3 regions of the Streptomyces sp. MB09-01 genome follow, and region 3 is predicted to be linked to each of the others. Evidence: riboswitches for the same ligand, from Rfam matches in the RefSeq annotation. Region 3 holds a riboswitch; each other region holds the start of a gene.
What was found. Region 3 has a riboswitch for thiamine pyrophosphate ahead of thiO (glycine oxidase ThiO). Riboswitches for the same ligand answer to the same signal wherever they lie in the genome.
Positions count from the first base shown of each region.

Region 1 (5,646 bases), on a different contig from region 3:
ATGCTCCCGGCCCGTCTCCACCAGTCCCGGATCCCCTCCGAGGGACCCGGCCCGGCTACACACCTCCGGACTTCACCGGCCCGGACTTCGGCGGCCCCGAACACCGGCCGGAGTTGCTCCCCGGCCGGCCCGGGACGCCTCGGTACGGCGTGCCTGCTACTTCATCGCCTTCGGATGCTGGTTGACCGCGTCGGGGGACATCACCTTGCTCGCCCCACGCAGATCCGGGTCGCCCTCGTCAGGCTGCCGGAACACCGGAGTCCACGCCCCGGTGCATGTGAGTGCGGACGGGGCCGTTCCTTCGCCCGGGACCACGGTGCACGGGGTCTCGAAGATGACCCCGCCCTCGGTCACCACCTCGATCGAGACTTCGTTGGCCTGCTGCGCGATGGAGACACCGCAGGCGTCCTCCGGGTAATCGCCTTCGGCGTTCAGGGTGAGGTCGTACCAGCTCCACACGCCCGCGGCGGGGCCCGTGAGATCGCGAATGCCGGCGTAGGTGTTCCCGTCTCCCGGGATCACCGCCTTGTACTCGCGACTGCTCTGGTCCCGGACGGCGGCGATGGACCGGCATTGAGCCGGGCCGGTGTCACCCGTAGCGCCCGTAGCTCCGGTGGCACCGGTCGCTCCGGTCGCACCCGTGGCGCCGTCGGCTCCGGGCTCGCCCTGCGGACCCCGCGGGCCCGTCGGACCGGTCGGACCCGGCTTCGGGCACTCGTCGCCGCCGCCGCGGGGGCCTGCGGCTCTCGGATCGTAGTCCTCGTCGCCGTGATCGTTGTCGTACTGCTCGCACCTGTCCCCGGCGACCGTGAGGCTCGCCACGCGGGTACCCTCGGCCGCCTGGAGGTTCTGGCCCATGGCGAGCACGGGGCTGGAGATTCCTGCCAATACCAGGGCGAGTGATGCGAGGGTGCCACCCTTCACCCAGCTGCTCCGCCTGGGCAGCGGGCCCAGGGTTGACCTGGTCCTGTTCTCGGGGCTCATGTACGCCGCTCCTTCTCGAAACCGGATCGAACGATGCGATGGAACCTGTCGGTCCATCCCGGTCATCGTGGGGATCGCGGTCACGAGCGACGGCACGCCTCGCGGATACGTCAACTTATCGGACCAATGAAGCACCCCCCAATGGCGGTCCGAGCTTCCTTGCACGGCATTAAACGGATGCCTACCGTCGACTCAAGGTCATTTTCATCACCACACAGCGGATGGACCCCTTGAAGACAACGGTCTGCCTGAACATGATCGTCAAGAACGAGGCTCCGGTGATCCGACGCTGTCTCGAATCCGTTCGCCCATTGATCGATACGTGGGTGATCGTGGACACGGGCTCGACGGACGGCACCCAGGACATCATCAGGGAATTCTTCAGCGATCTGCCCGGCGTTCTGCACGAGCGGCCCTGGAAGGGGTTCGACGGCAGCCGCAGCGAGGCGATCGACCTCGCCCGTTCCAGCGCGGACTACCTGCTGTTCATCGACGCCGACGACGTCATGGAGGTCCAGCCCGGCTTCAGCATGCCCGAGCTGACTCTCGACTCGTACCGCCTCGCAGTACACCACCGGCCCGTCATTCACTGGCGGCCCGCTCTGGTATCCACCCGACTGCCGTGGAAATACGTCGGAGTGCTCCACGAGTACCTGGATTGCGAGGTCGAGCACAGCAACGGAGTACTCGAAGGCGCCCACATTCTCATCGTGGGCGGTGGGGCGCGCCAAGGCGAAGGAAGCGAGCGGGAGAAATACCTGCGCGACGCGGAGATTCTCCGGCAAGGGCTGATCAAGGAGCCCGACAATGCCCGCTACGCCTTTTACCTGGCCCAGAGCTGGCGCGACGCCGGAGAACCGGAGAAGTCCCTCGCCGCCTACGACCTGCGTGCGGGCATGGGCGGCTTCGCCGAGGAGGTCTTCTGCGCCCGGCTCTACGCGGCACGGCTCGCGGCGAGCCTCAAGAAGCCGCCGGCCGAGGTCGTGGACCGCTTCCTCCGGGCACACGAGAGCCGCCCCTCACGCGCGGAGGCGCTCGGCAGTCTCGCCCGCCTCTGCCGCAACGAAAGCCGCTGGCCGCTGGCGTACCTGTTCGCCCGGCAGGCGGTCCGCGTCCCCCGCCCGGACGACATCCTCTTCGTCGAGTTCGACTGGCACGACTGGCGCGCACTCGACGAACTCGCCGTTGCCGCCTACTGGGTCGGCGAGTACCAGGAGTCGCTGGAATGCTGCGAACGCCTGCTGGCGGAAGGCAGGCTTCCCGCCGACCAGCACGACCGGGTCACCGCCAACCTCGACTTCGCCCGCCGCAAGGTGGACCCGTACCTCGTCGTCGCCTGACGCCGGAGGGCGGGTGAGACCGAGGCCGGCTCCGGGTCCGGACCCGGCTCGGTCAAGACGGATACGGGGACCTGGGACCTGGGACCTCGAAACGGAACCACCGTCCGGGGCGGGCCACCGCGGTCGACGGTCCGCATCGACGGCGGCGGAGAGCGCTCGATGAGCGGCGAAGGCCCGGACGGGATCCTCCGCCGCTCACACGGAGCGTGAGTGGTCAGTCGGCCAGCGGCAGGTAGACGCGGTTGCCCGAGGCCGCGAACTCGGCGGACTTCTCCGCCATGCCCGCCCGGATCTCGTCGGCCTTCAGGTCGCCGCCGTGCTCGCGGCGGATGTCCTGCGAGATCTTCATCGAGCAGAACTTCGGACCGCACATGGAGCAGAAGTGCGCGGTCTTGGCCGGCTCGGCGGGAAGGGTCTCGTCGTGGAACTCGCGGGCCGTGTCCGGGTCGAGGGCCAGGTTGAACTGGTCCTCCCAGCGGAACTCGAACCGCGCGTCCGACAGGGCGTCGTCCCACTCCTGGGCGCCGGGGTGCCCCTTGGCCAGGTCGGCGGCGTGCGCCGCGATCTTGTACGTGATGACGCCGGTCTTCACGTCGTCGCGGTTGGGCAGGCCCAGGTGCTCCTTGGGCGTGACGTAGCAGAGCATCGCGGTGCCCCACCAGGCGATCATCGCGGCGCCGATGCCCGAGGTGATGTGGTCGTACGCGGGCGCGACGTCCGTGGTGAGCGGGCCGAGCGTGTAGAACGGCGCCTCCTCGCAGATCTCCTGCTGGAGGTCGATGTTCTCCTTGATCTTGTGCATCGGGACGTGGCCCGGGCCCTCGATCATGGTCTGGACGTTGTGGCGCTTGGCGATCGTGTTCAGCTCGCCCAGCGTCTTCAGCTCCGCGAACTGCGCGGCGTCGTTGGCGTCCGCGATGGAGCCGGGGCGCAGGCCGTCGCCGAGCGAGTACGTGACGTCGTAGGACGCCAGGATCTCGCAGAGCTCCTCGAAGTTCGTGTAGAGGAAGTTCTCCTTGTGGTGCGCCAGGCACCACGCGGCCATGATCGAGCCACCGCGCGAGACGATGCCGGTCTTGCGGCGGGCGGTCAGCGGCACGTAGGGCAGCAGCACGCCGGCGTGGACCGTCATGTAGTCGACGCCCTGCTCGGCCTGCTCGATCACCGTGTCCTTGTAGATCTCCCAGGTCAGGTCCTCGGCGCGGCCGTCGACCTTCTCCAGCGCCTGATAGAGCGGCACGGTGCCGATCGGGACGGGGGAGTTGCGCAGGACCCACTCGCGGGTGGTGTGGATGTTGCGGCCCGTCGAGAGGTCCATGACCGTGTCGGCGCCCCACTTGGTCGCCCAGGTCATCTTGTCGACCTCCTCCTCGATGGAGGAGGTGACGGCCGAGTTGCCGATGTTGGCGTTGACCTTCACCAGGAACCGCTTGCCGATGATCATCGGCTCGATCTCGGGGTGGTTCACGTTCGCCGGAAGCACGGCCCGGCCTGCGGCGATCTCCTCGCGCACGACCTCGGGGGAGACGTTCTCGCGGATCGCGACGTACTCCATCTCCGGGGTGATCTCACCCCGGCGGGCGTACGCGAGCTGCGTGACGGCGGCGCCGCCCCGGCCGCGGCGGGGCTGGCGCGGGCGGCCCGGGAAGACCGCGTCGAGGTTCTTGAGGCCACCGCGCGGCGAGGTGTGCTTGATGCCGTCGTCCTCGGGGCGCACGGGACGGCCCGCGTACTCCTCGGTGTCGCCGCGGCCGATGATCCAGTTCTCGCGCAGCGGGGCGAGGCCCCGGCGGACGTCGGTCTCGATCTGCGGGTCGGTGTACGGACCGGACGTGTCGTAGAGCGTCACGTCCTTGCCGTTGGTGAGGTGGACCTGGCGGACCGGCACCCGGAGGTCCGGGCGGGAGCCCGCCAGGTATCCCTTGTGCCAGCCGGGCTGGCGCTCGGTCTGGCCGTCGGCGTCCTGGCTGACGGCAGGCGTGCGTGCGTCCTGAATGGTCATGAGACCTGATCTCCCTACGCCGGCATTACCCGGTAACAGGTTCGGCGGTCGACGCAGCCTCTTCCCGTACGCATCTGTGATGCGCGTACGGTGATCAGCGTCCTCTCAGCCCGGTGCTCCGAGCTCCCGCGTTGTGCAAAGTAGCCCCCACGCTAGCGTCATCCATGGCGTGCTGAACAGTGGGCCCCCTCATCTCTTGCGATGATCTGCTGGTGACGTCCTCGCCGCAGCCCCCCACCGAGCCCACAGAGCCCCACGGCCACACCGGCCACGCGCACGACGGCCCGGGGCACTCCGCCGGGCACTCGTCCGATACCTCCGCCGGTCATTCCCACGGCCACGGGCACAGCCACGGACACGGACCGGCGGCCCCCGTTTCGAAGCACCTGCGCAAGGTCATCGCGGCCGTACTGATCCCCTTCGCCACCGCCGTCTTCATCGGCATGGTGGTGCTCTGGCCGGGCGGCGCCCCCGCCCACGAGCGCACGGGGGTGGGCTTCGACCGCCAGACCCAGCAGGGCAAGGTCGTCTCCCTCGAACACGTCGACTGCAAATCGGTGAACGCCGCACAGGTCCCGCCGACCGCGGACCCCTCGACCCCCCAGGGCCGTGAGGCCCAGGCCGCGCAGACCGGCGAGTGCAAGAAGGCCACCGTCGAGGTCGGCACCGGCCCGGACAAGGGCCGCACCTTCGTCGAGATCGTCCAGCCGGGAGCGCCACGGCAGTTGACGGACGGCCAGGAGGTGGTCGTGGCGTACGCGCCCGACGCCCCCCGCGACCTCCAGTACTCGGTGATCGACGTGAACCGCAAGATGCCGCTGGCGGTGCTGGCCGGCATCTTCGCGGTCGCGGTCGTCCTCGTCGGGCGGATGCGCGGGCTGTTCGCCCTGATCGCGCTGATCGTCAGCTTCGGCGTGCTGACGCTGTTCATCCTCCCGGCCATCCTGCAGGGTTCGAACCCGCTGGTGGTCGCGGTGGTCGGGGCGAGCGCCATCATGCTGATCGCCCTCTACATGTGCCACGGACTGACCGCCCGTACCTCGGTCGCCGTCCTCGGCACCCTCGTCTCGCTGCTGCTGATCGGCCTGCTGGGCTCGGTGTTCATCGACTGGGCGTCCCTCAGCGGCAACACGGACGACAACACCGGGCTGATCCACGGCCTGTACCCGGACATCGACATGAGCGGCTTGCTGCTCGCAAGCGTGATCATCGGATCGCTGGGCGTGCTCGACGACGTGACGGTCACCCAGACCTCGGCTGTCTGGGAACTGCACGCGGCGGACCCCTCGATGGGGCCGCGAGGCCTGTACCGGGCGGCGA
Region 1 is NZ_JARAYQ010000008.1:53,010-58,655, reverse strand. Features, by position in the region: gene PV721_RS03190 (hypothetical protein) at 157-984, opposite strand; gene PV721_RS03185 (glycosyltransferase) at 1,206-2,324, shown strand; gene thiC (phosphomethylpyrimidine synthase ThiC) at 2,539-4,326, opposite strand; TPP riboswitch at 4,321-4,466, opposite strand; gene PV721_RS03175 (YibE/F family protein) at 4,539-5,646, shown strand, end outside.
Region 1: it holds a riboswitch for thiamine pyrophosphate, as region 3 does, so the genes downstream of both, thiC (phosphomethylpyrimidine synthase ThiC) here and thiO (glycine oxidase ThiO) in region 3, are expected to answer to the same signal.

Region 2 (5,646 bases), on a different contig from region 3:
AGAGCTGGTGGTCCTGGAACATCAGGCCCACGCCCCGCCGGTGCACGGGTACGCCGGCCTGGTCGTCCCCGCCCAGCAGCACCCGGCCCGCGGACACCTGCTGGAGCCCGGCGACGACCCGCAGCAGCGTGGACTTCCCGCTCCCGCTCGGGCCCAGGACGCACACGATCTCGTGCTCGGCGACCGCAAGGTCCACGGAGTCGACGACCGCGCGCTCACCGAACCGGACCGACACCCCTTCCAGCTGAAGCAGTGTCATCAGAACTCTCCGGAGGTCTTGTCGGGCCGCAGTCGCTCCAGCACCAGCAGGGACACCGCGCACACCAGCATCAGAATCGTGCTCAGGGCCATCGCCTGCCCGTAGTTCATCTCGCCGGCCCGCCCCAGCAGCCGTGCCACGGCCACCGGCAGCGTCGGCTGGTCCGGTCGTGCGATGAAGACGGTCGCGCCGAACTCCCCCAGCGACACCGCGAAGGCGAATCCGGACGCGATCAGCAGCGCCCGCCGCACCAGCGGCAGGTCCACCTCCCGCCAGGCCCGCAGCGGCGTCGCGCCGAGCACGGCGGCCGCCTCCCGCAGCCGGCCGTCCACCGCGCGCAGCACCGGCAGCATGGTCCGTACGACGAAGGGCACGCCCACCAGCGCCTGCGCCAGCGGCACGAGGATCCACGAGGTCCGCAGGTCCAGCGGCGGCTCGTCCAGGGTGATGAGGAAGCCGAAGCCCACCGTCACGGCGGACACCCCGAGCGGCAGCATCAGCAGCGCGTCGAAGCCGCGTACGAAGGGGCCCGCGCGCCGGGTCAGTGCCGCGGCCGCCAGTCCGCCGATGAACAGGGCGATCGCGGTGGCGGCAAGGGCGTACTGGAGGGAGTTCCAGATCGCCTCCAGCGGCGGCACCAGGAAGGTTCCGCCGCCGGCGCCCGCGTCCTGCAGCGCCCGGTAGAAGCCGAAGCCGTATCCGCCGGGGGCGTCGAAGGACCGCTCGACCAGCACGGCCAGCGGCGCCACGATCAGCAGCGCGATGGTCGCGAGGACGCCGCCCAGCAGCGTGCGCTGCGCCCAGCCGCGTGGCCGGTGCGTGGTGCGGCCCGGGTCCACCAGCCGCAGTGCGGTCTCGCGCCGGCGCACGGTCCAGGCGTGCACGGCGAGGATCGCGCCGACCGCGGCGAACTGCACCATCGTCAGCACGGCGGCCGTCGGCAGGTCCAGGAGCTGCGCGGTCTGCCGGTAGACCTCCACCTCCAGGGTGGAGTAGGCGGGCCCGCCCAGGATCAGCACGACGCCGAAGGAGCTGAAGGTGAACAGGAAGACCATCAGGGAGGCCGCGGCCACCGACGGGGCCAGCGCGGGCAGCGTCACGCGCCGCCAGGCGGCGAACCGGCCGGCGCCCAGCACCCGGGCGGCCTCCTCCTGACGCGGATCGAGCTGCGCCCACAGCCCGCCGACGGTGCGGACGATGACCGCGTAGTTGAAGAAGACGTGCGCGAGAAGGATCGCCCAGACGGTGGTGTCGAGCCGGACCCCCATCGTTTCGTCCATCAGCCCGCCGCGTCCCAGCAGCGCGAGGAAGGCGGTGCCGACGACCACGGTCGGCAGCACGAAGGGAACGGTCACCACGGCCCGCAGCAGCTGCTTGCCGGGGAACTCGAAGCGCGCGAAGACGTACGCGCCGGGGAGCGCGATCAGCAGCGTGAGCACGGTGGAGGCGAGCGCCTGCCAGGTGGTGAACCACAGCACGCCGGCGATGTCGGGCCGGGTCAGCACCTCGCCGACCCGCCCGAACTGCCAGCCCTCGTCGGTCTTGAGACCGCGCCCGACGATCGAGGCGACGGGATAGGCGAAGAACAGCCCGAAGAAGGCCAGGGGCACGGCCATCAGGGCGAGCCGCACGGCGGTCGCCCGGCCGCCCCGGTGAGGGCCGGGGCCGGGCGCGGCGCCCCCCGACGCCGCGCCCGGCCCCTTGGTACCGCCTACTTCACGACGAGCGAGGTCCATGCCTTGACCCACTGCTCACGGTTCTTGGCGATGGTCTCGGGAGCCACGTTCTCCGGCTTCTCGACCACCACACCGTGCTTGGTGAACAGCTCCGGCAGGGCAGCGTCCTTCGTCACGGGGTTCACGAACATCTGGAGCGGCATGTCCTCCTGGAACTTCTTGCTGACCAGGAAGTCCACCAGGGCCTTGCCGCCCTCCTCGTTCTTCGCGCCCTTCAGCAGGCCCGCGAACTCGATCTGGCGGAAGCAGGTGCCGGTGGCGACGCCCGTCGGGGCCTCGGCCGGCTGCGGCTCGCCGTACAGCACCTCGACCGGCGGGCTGGAGGCGTAGGAGACGACCAGCGGGCGGTCGCCCTTGGCCTTCTTGCCGCCCGCGGAGCCGGAGAAGCGCTCGTTGTAGGCCTGCTCCCAGCCGTCGACGACCTCGACGCCGTTGGCCTTGAGCTTGCTCCAGTAGTCCTTCCAGCCGTCCTCGCCGTACTTGCCGACGGAGGCGAGCAGGAAGCCGAGGCCGGGCGAGGAGGTCGCGGCGTTCTCGGTGACCAGGAGGTTCTTGTACTCCGGCTTGACCAGGTCGTCCAGCGTCTGCGGCGGGGCGATCTTCTTGTCGGCGAAGTACGCCTTGTCGTAGTTGACGCAGATGTCGCCGGAGTCGATCGGGGTGACCCGGTGCTCCTTGTCGAGCACGTACTCGGGCTTGACCGCGTCCAGGCCCTTGGCCTCGTAGGGCGTGAAGATGCCGTTGTCGAGGGCGCGCGAGAGGAGGGTGTTGTCCACGCCGAAGAAGACGTCGCCGCGCGGGGAGCCCTTGGTGAGGATCTCCTGGTTCAGCGCCGCGCCGGCGTCCCCGGACTTCAGGACCTTGACGGTGTAGCCGCTCTGCTGCTCGAACTCCTTGAGGACCGTGTCGGTCACGTTGAAGGAGTCGTGCGATACGAGGGTCACGGTCTTGGACTTGGGGGCGTCGCTCGCGCCCGCGGTCTTGTCCTTGGCGTCGCCGCAGGCGCTGAGCGTGGTGACGCCCAGCGCGGCCGCGAGCGCGGCGCCCGCGATCTTCTTGGTGGTGCTCACTGGTGAATTCCTCCTGGGATGTCCAGGAGAAGACGCGGCCCGGCCCGGCGCTCTGTGGGAGCGGACGCCGGGCAGGGCGCAACAGCTTGAGTGGTGACCGAACTTCCTACCCCGAATGACCGGGGCGAGGTTCAGAGGGTCTGCGGATGACGGATACCGCACTCTCAGCGCTGTGGCGCTCCCCTGTCGGAATATGAAATTGGTTCGGCCACAGGGTACCCCGTGGCCGAATATGAACGTCCCTGGCCGGAATCTAGCGCTCCGAGGCGGCGAGCTGGCCGCACGCGCCGTCGATCTCCTGGCCGCGGGTGTCCCGTACGGTCACGGGCACGCCGTGGCGGGCGATGGCCTCGACGAAGGCCTTCTCGTCCTCGGGCCGCGAGGCGGTCCACTTCGAGCCCGGCGTGGGGTTCAGCGGGATCAGGTTGACGTGGACGCGCTTGCCCTTGAGCAGCTTGCCCAGCAGGTCACCGCGCCAGGCCTGGTCGTTGATGTCGCGGATCAGGGCGTACTCGATCGAGATCCGCCGACCGGACTTCTCCGCGTACTCCCAGGCCGCGCCGAGCACCTCGCGGACGTTCCAGCGGGTGTTCACGGGGACCAGGGTGTCGCGCAGCTCGTCGTCGGGCGCGTGCAGCGAGACGGCGAGACGGCACTTGAAGCCCTCGTCGGCGAACCGGAGCATGGCCGGGACCAGGCCGACGGTGGAGACGGTGATGCCGCGCTGCGACAGGCCCAGGCCGTCGGGCTCGGGGTCGGTGAGCCGGCGGATGGCGCCGACCACGCGGTTGTAGTTGGCCAGCGGCTCACCCATGCCCATGAAGACGATGTTCGACAGCCGCGCCGGGCCGCCCGGGACCTCGCCGTCGCGCAGCGCGCGCATGCCGTCGACGATCTGGTGCACGATCTCGGCGGTGGAGAGGTTGCGGTCGAGGCCCGCCTGGCCGGTGGCGCAGAACGGACAGTTCATGCCGCAGCCGGCCTGCGAGGAGATGCACATGGTGACCCGGTCGGGGTAGCGCATCAGCACGGACTCGACGAGCGTGCCGTCGTGCAGCTTCCACAGGGTCTTGCGCGTGGTGTCGTCGTCGCAGCTGATGTGGCGGACGACGTTCATCAGGTCGGGGAGCAGCTCCTGCTGGAGCTTCTCCCGCGACCCCGCCGGAATGTCGGTCCACTCGGCCGGGTCGTGCGCGTAGCGCGCGAAGTAGTGCTGGGAGAGCTGCTTGGCTCGGAACGGCTTCTCGCCGATCGCGGCGACCGCCTCGCGGCGCTCGGCCGGGGTCATGTCGGCGAGGTGCCGGGGCGGCTTCTTGGCCCCGCGAGGGGCGACGAAGGTGAGCTCTCCCGGAACGGGGCGGGCCATGGCAGGTACTCCTTGTAAGACGAAAGGCGCGCCGCAGAAGCAGCGCGCCTTTCAAGAGTAACCGCCCGGCGTCACACGCCGCCTTTTCGCAGGTCAGCCGGTGCCCACGAAGGCCGCCAGGAGCAGCCAGACCACCGGTGCCGTCGGCAGGAGGGAGTCGAGCCGGTCCATGATGCCGCCATGGCCCGGCAGCAGGGTGCCCATGTCCTTGATGCCCAGGTCCCGCTTGATCATCGACTCGCCGAGGTCGCCCAGGGTGGCGCTGACCGCGACCGCCAGGCCGAGCAGCAGCCCCTGCCACCAGGCGCCGCCGTCGATCAGGAACTCCATGCACAGCGCGCCGGCCGCCATCGCGAAGGCCACCGCGCCGAACAGTCCCTCCCGGGTCTTTCCGGGGCTGATGCGCGGCGCGAGCTTGTGCTTCCCGAAGCGCCAGCCGACCGCGTAGGCCCCGGTGTCGCTGACCACCGTCAGGAGCAGGAACGTGATCACGCGCTGGGGGCCGTCGTCGGCGGTGAGCAGCATCGCGACGAAGGTGGCCAGGAAGGGCACGTAGAACGCTGCGAAGGCGCCCGCGGTGACGTCCTTGAGGTAGTCCTCGGGCGGTTCGGTCATCCGCCACACCAGGACCGCCAGCACGGTCAGGGCCATGGCGACCCAGGCGCCCTCGGCCCCCCGGACGTACCCGGCGATGACCATGGCCGCGCCGCCGACCGCGAGCGGGACGAGCGGGGCCTTGATGCCCTTCTTCTCCTGCAGCCGGGAGGTGAGCTCCCACAGGCCCACGACGACCGCGACGACGATGACGCCGACGAAGACCGCCTTGACGATCAGCAGCGAGGCGAAGATCACCGCGCCGAGACCGACGCCGACCCCTATGGCGGCACGCAGGTCCCGGCCCGCGCGCTTCTTCGGCGGCGGGGGCGAGGCGTCCTGCGGCTGCGGGGCATGCGGAGGCGGGGGGCTGGGCATGGGCTCCTGCGGCGGCGTATCGGCGCGGAAGAGGGGGCCGCCGTCCAGGGCGGCCCCCCGATCGCGTGCTTCCCGGTCGTCGAAGTCACGGCCGGCGGCATCGGGCACGATGGGCATGGGCCGAGTGTGCGGGCCCACCTGCGCATCGTATGCGGGACCCGCCGGAACCGGCTCCGGCTGCCAGGAAGTGTCGTTCATCAGACTTCGAGGAGCTCGGCTTCCTTGTGCTTGAGGAGCTCGTCC
Region 2 is NZ_JARAYQ010000063.1:4,124-9,769, reverse strand. Features, by position in the region: gene PV721_RS15735 (ABC transporter ATP-binding protein) at 1-259, opposite strand, end outside; gene PV721_RS15730 (iron ABC transporter permease) at 259-1,875, opposite strand; gene PV721_RS15725 (thiamine ABC transporter substrate-binding protein) at 1,971-3,065, opposite strand; TPP riboswitch at 3,151-3,260, opposite strand; gene rlmN (23S rRNA (adenine(2503)-C(2))-methyltransferase RlmN) at 3,319-4,431, opposite strand; gene PV721_RS15715 (phosphatidate cytidylyltransferase) at 4,525-5,601, opposite strand; gene frr (ribosome recycling factor) at 5,601-5,646, opposite strand, start outside.
Region 2: it holds a riboswitch for thiamine pyrophosphate, as region 3 does, so the genes downstream of both, PV721_RS15725 (thiamine ABC transporter substrate-binding protein) here and thiO (glycine oxidase ThiO) in region 3, are expected to answer to the same signal.

Region 3 (5,646 bases):
GCCCAGCACCGACTGGCTCTCCACCGTGTTGCTGAAGGAGATCAGCGGCCGGTCCACCTTCACCTTGAAGCCGGCGGCCTCCAGGGCCTTGCGGGCGGCGTCCACCTCCTGGCCGGTCACGTTCGGCACCGGGAGCTGGCGGGGGCCCTTGGACACGGTCAGCGTGACGGTGTCACCGGCTGCGGCCTGGGTGCCGGCGCCGATCGACTGGTTGGCGACCGTACCGGCCGCCGCGGGGGAGTTCACCTGCTCGGGAGCCGTCGCCACCTTCAGTCCCAGCGCCTCCAGGCTGGCCCTCGCCTGTTCGACGGGGAGCCCGGTCACGGTCGGGACGGGGACCGGCCGGCCCTTGCTGACCACGATCGAGACCGCCGTGTCCGGCGCCCGCTTCTCGCCGCCCACCGGGTCGGTGGCGATCACCGAACCCTGCGCGACGTCCTGGCTGAAGGCCTGCGTGACGATGCCGGGGGCCAGCCCGGACTTGGTCAGCTCGGCCTTGGCCTCCTCCAGCGGCCTGCCCTTGAGATTGGGCACGGCCACGACCTCGGGACCGCGGGAGATGGTGAGGGTCACCGCACCGTTGCCGCGGATCCGCCGGCCGCCCCCGGGATCGGTGTTCATCACCGTGCCGCGGTCGAAGGCGTCGCTGAACTTCCGGTCGATCCCCTTCACGCCGAGCCCGGCCGCCGACAGCTGGGAGCGGGCCTGCGCCTCGGTCTTGCCGAGCAGGTTCGGGACCTTGGTGAACTGGCCGGAGTTGATGTACCACACACCGGTGCCCACGCCGAGGGCGAGCAGCACCCCGGCGATGACGAGGAACACGCCGCGGCGGGGCCGCCCGGCGGGCGCCGGCCGGTGCGCGGGCGGAGCGGCCGGCGGCGGCAGCGTCTCCAGCCGGGAGGTGTGGTTCACGGGCTGCGCGGTCACCGGGCGCGGGATCACGCCGGTGCGGTCCTCGGCGGACGACCGCTCCTCGGCGCGCGCCTGCGGCGGTACGGCGTCCAGGTCGGCGTCGCTGAGCAGGGCGCGGGCCTCACGGGCGAGGCCGAGCAGCGCGGCTGCGTCGTAGGGGCGCAGGTCGGCGCTGCGGGCGGTGGCCTGCGCGACCAGCTCGTCGAGCCCGACGGGGAGTCCGGGGACCGTGGCGGAAGGAGGCGGGACGTCCTCGTTGAGGTGCTGGTAGAGGACCTGGGCGGGGGTGCCGCCGAGGTGGGGCTTGGAGCCGGTGAGCATCTCGTAGAGGACGACACCGCAGGCGTAGACGTCCACGCGGGTGTCGGCGACGCCGCTCTCGATCTGCTCGGGGGCCAGGTAGGAAACGGTGCCGAGGACGGAGTCGGTGGTGTTGGTGACCGAGTCCACGGACCGGACCAGCCCGAAGTCCGCGACCTTGACCCGGCCGTCGTCGCCGATCAGGACGTTCTCGGGCTTCATGTCGCGGTGCACGAAGCCGGCCCGGTGGGCGGCGCCGAGGGCGGCGAGCACGGGTTCGAGGATGTCGAGTGCGGCCCGCGGCTGGAGCGCGCCGCGCTCGCGGAGCACGTCGCGCAGGGTGCAGCCGGAGACGTACTCCATGGCGAGGTAGACGTACGGTCCGTCCGTGCCCTGGTCGAAGACGGCGACCACGTTGGGGTGCGCGAGCCGGGCCACGGACTTCGCCTCGCGGATGAACCGGTCCACGAAGGCGGCGTCGGCGGCGAGGGCCGGGTGCATCACCTTCAGGGCGAGCACACGGTCGAGGCGGGTGTCGACGGCCCGGTAGACCGTGGCCATGCCGCCGGCCGCGATGCGGGCGTCGATGCGGTAGCGGCCGTCGAGCACGCGCCCGACGAGGGGGTCATCCAGGGTCGTATCCACCCGAGGATTCTACGAGCCGCTCTGCTGCCGCCGGTCTGGCCGGGTCGCGTTGCAGCGCAGCTGTGACGTGACCCGGGTGCGGCGCCCCCGCCGGGGGCGCCGCACCGGTCTTCCGGTCCCGCCGCGTGCAAGGCGCGGGCGCGGAGCGCCGTGAGGGTCCGGGGCGGAGCCCCGGGAGCGGACCGCGGGTCAGAACGCCGGGCGTTCGGGGTCCAGGGCGGCGCGGCCCTCCGCGGGAGAGGAGGCTTCGGCGAAGCGGCGTTGCGGGATGCGCCCCGCGCGGAAGGCGAGCCGCCCCGCCGAGACGGCGTCCCGCATGGCGGACGCCATCAGGACGGGCTCCTGTGCCCGCGTCACCGCCGAGGCCAGCATCACCGCCGCGCACCCCAGTTCCATGGCGAGGGCGGCGTCCGACGCCGTGCCCGCGCCCGCGTCCAGGATGACCGGCACCGACGCCCGCTCCGTGATCAGCTCGAAGTTGTGCGGGTTGCGGATGCCCATCCCGGATCCGATGGGGGATCCCAGCGGCATGATCGCCGCGCAGCCCACGTCCTCCAGCTTCCGCGCGAGCACCGGGTCGTCGTTCGTGTAGGGGAGGACCGTGAAGCCCTCGTCCACCAGGATCTCGGCGGCGTCCAGCAGTTCGACGCCGTCGGGCAGGAGGGTCCGCTCGTCCGCGACCACCTCCAGCTTGATCCAGTCCGTGCCCAGAGCCTCCCGGGCCAGCCGGGCCGTGAGCACGGCCTCGCCCGCCGTGAAGCAGCCCGCCGTGTTGGGCAGGACCGCGATGCCCAGCTTGGTCAGTACGGAGAGGACGGAGCCCTGGACCGTGGGGTCGAGGCGCCGCATCGCGACGGTCGTGAGTTCGGTGCCGGACGCGACCAGCGAGCGTTCCAGCACGTCCAGGCTCGGGGCCCCGCCCGTGCCCATGATCAGGCGGGAGGAGAAGGTCCGGCCGCCCAGCGTGAAGAGGTCGTCCGCCATGGTGCTCAGCCTCCCTGGACCGCGGTGAGGATTTCGACCCGGTCGCCGTCGCCCACCGGCGTGGCCGGCCACTGCCCGCGCGGGACCACGGTCTCGTTGAGCGCGGCGGCGACGCCGGAGGGGGCCGTGGTCAGGGTGGTGACCACGGTGTCGAGCGTGGTGCCGGCCGCGACCTGGCGCGGCTCGCCGTTGACGGAGACGGACACGGAGACGGGGAGGGTCATGCGTACGACTCCTGTCGTGCGGCGGAGAACCGGCGGGGGGTGAAGGGGCGCGCGATCTCCGGCACTTCGCCGGTGGCCAGCAGCTCGGCGAGCACCTCGCCGGTGAGCGGGGTCAGCAGCACCCCGTTGCGGTAGTGCCCGGTGGCCAGGTGCAGGCCCGGCAGGTCGGTCGGGCCGAGCAGCGGGGCGTTGTCGGGCGAGCCGGGGCGCAGCCCCGCACGGGTTTCGGTGAGGGGGAGTTCGGTGATGCCGGGGACCAGTTCATGGGCGTCGCGCAGGAGTTCGTAGACCCCGCCCGCGGTGACCGTGGTGTCCCAGCCGAGTTCCTCGCTGGTGGCGCCGACGACGAGTTCGCCGTTCTCGCGCGGCACCAGGTAGACGTGGCTGCCGCGGACGACCGCCCGGACGGTCCGGGACAGGAACGGTGCGTAGGCCGGGGGCACGGACAGGCGCAGGACCTGGCCCTTGACCGGCCGCACGGGAGGCAGCACCTCCGGCGGTACGCCCGCGAGCCTGCCGCTGAGCGAGCCCGCCGCCAGGACCACCTGGGCGGCGCGCAGCTCCGTACCGTCGTCGAGCACGACCCCGGCGGCCCGGTCGGAGGTGACCAGCAGCCGTTCCACGGCGGCCCGGTGGATGATCACGCCGGCCCGCTCGCAGGCGGCCAGCAGGGCGGCCGCGAGCCGGCGCGGGTCGACCTGGTGGTCGCCGTCCACGCGTAGGCCGCCGCGTACGCCCGGGGCGAGCATGGGCTCCAGGCGGCGGCACTCGCGGCCGGTGAGCCACTCGGACTCCAGGCCGCAGCGGCGCTGCAGGGCGTGCAGTTCCCGCAGGTGGAGCCGGTCGTCGGAGTCGAGGGCGACGGCGAGGGTGCCGCAGGCGCGGAAGCCGATGTCCATGCCGCCGCTCGCGTCGGCGAGCTCGGCGGCGAACTCCGGATAGCGCGCGGCGGAGGCGAGGCCGAGGCCCAGCAGGGCTTCCTCGCCGAAGTGCAGTTCGGTGACGGGGGCGAGCATGCCGGCCGCGACCTGGGCGGCGCCGCCGCCGGGTGCCGGGTCGGCGAGCACGGTGCGCAGCCCGCGCGCCGCGGCCCGCCAGGCGGTGACCAGGCCGATGATCCCGCCCCCGATGACGAGGACGTCGGATCCCTTCCGAGATGAGTGCATGGGCGTCCAGCCCCTCCCTTCGCCGGCATGACCCGGATCAGGTTCGTACGGTCGGAGGCCGGCCAGCCTCCCTCTCAGCCCGGTGCGCCGGACTCCCGCGATAGGTACGGTGGCCAGACTATCCCGGCCCCGGACGGCCGGTAAGGCGGCGCCTGTTCCTGACGGAGCGTCAGGTCATTAGGGTGGCCGGGTGAGCGAGCAGACGGAACACAATGAGCGCGGCGTCGTGATCGTCGGCGCCGGAATGGCCGGGGTGCAGACCGCGGTCGCCCTGCGCGAGCAGGGATTCGCCGGCCCCCTGACCCTCCTGGGAGCCGAACCCCACCAGCCCTACGACCGCCCCCCGCTGTCCAAGGCGGTCCTGCTCGGCAAGGCCGAGGACTCCGCCTTCGACGTGGACTTCGAGGGGCTCGGCATCGAGCTGCGGCTCGGGACGGAGGTCACCGGGCTCCGGGCGGCCGACCACGAGCTGGACACCGAGGCCGGACCGGTCCCGTACGAGGTCCTCGTGCTGGCGACCGGCGCCGAGCCGCTGACCCTGCCCGGCACCGAGGGCGTCCCGGGCGTCCACCTGCTGCGCACGCTGGACGACGCGGCGCGGCTGCGCCCGGTCCTGGCGGGCGCGCCCGCGACGGTGGTCGTCGGGGCGGGCTGGATCGGAGCCGAGTTCGCCACCGCGGCCCGCGAGGCGGGCTGCGCGGTGACCGTGGTCGAGGCGGCGGACCGGGTGCTGGCGGGGGCGCTGCCCGCCGAGGTCGCCGAGCCGATGGCGCGCTGGTACGAGGAGGCGGGCGCCGGGCTGATCACCGGCGCGAAGGTCGCCGGGATCGAGGAGGGCCGGGTCCTGCTCGCGGACGGGCGCGCCCTGCCGGCCGGCGCGGTCGTCGTCGGCATCGGCGCGCGCCCCGCCACGGGATGGCTGGCCGGGACGGGTGTGGAACTGGGCCCGGACGGCTCGGTCACCGCCGACGCGTACCTGCGCACCTCCCTGCCCGGGGTGTACGCGGTCGGGGACTGCGCCTCCTTCCCCTCGGGGCGGTACGGGAAGCGGCTGCTCGTGCACCACTGGGACAACGCGCTCCAGGGACCGCGGACGGTGGCGGCGAACATCCTGGCCGGGGGCGGGGCCGGGGAGGCCCGGGTGTACGACCCGGTGCCGTACTTCTGGTCGGAGCAGTTCGGCAGGTTCGTGCAGTACGCCGGACACCACGGCGGGGCCGACACCCTGCTCTGGCGCGGCGACCCGGCCGGGCCGGCCTGGTCGGTGTGCTGGCTGCGGGGCGGCGTCCTGGTCGCGGTCCTGGCGGTGGGCAGGCCCCGCGACGTGGCACAGGGCCGGAAGCTCATCGAGGCGGCGGCGCCCGTGGACCCGGCCAGGATCGCGGACCCCGCCACCCCGCTGAAGTCGGCTTCGG
Region 3 is NZ_JARAYQ010000005.1:983-6,628, reverse strand. Features, by position in the region: gene pknB (Stk1 family PASTA domain-containing Ser/Thr kinase) at 1-1,857, opposite strand, end outside; gene PV721_RS01970 (thiazole synthase) at 2,047-2,841, opposite strand; gene thiS (sulfur carrier protein ThiS) at 2,847-3,065, opposite strand; gene thiO (glycine oxidase ThiO) at 3,062-4,231, opposite strand; TPP riboswitch at 4,229-4,340, opposite strand; gene PV721_RS01955 (NAD(P)/FAD-dependent oxidoreductase) at 4,422-5,646, shown strand, end outside.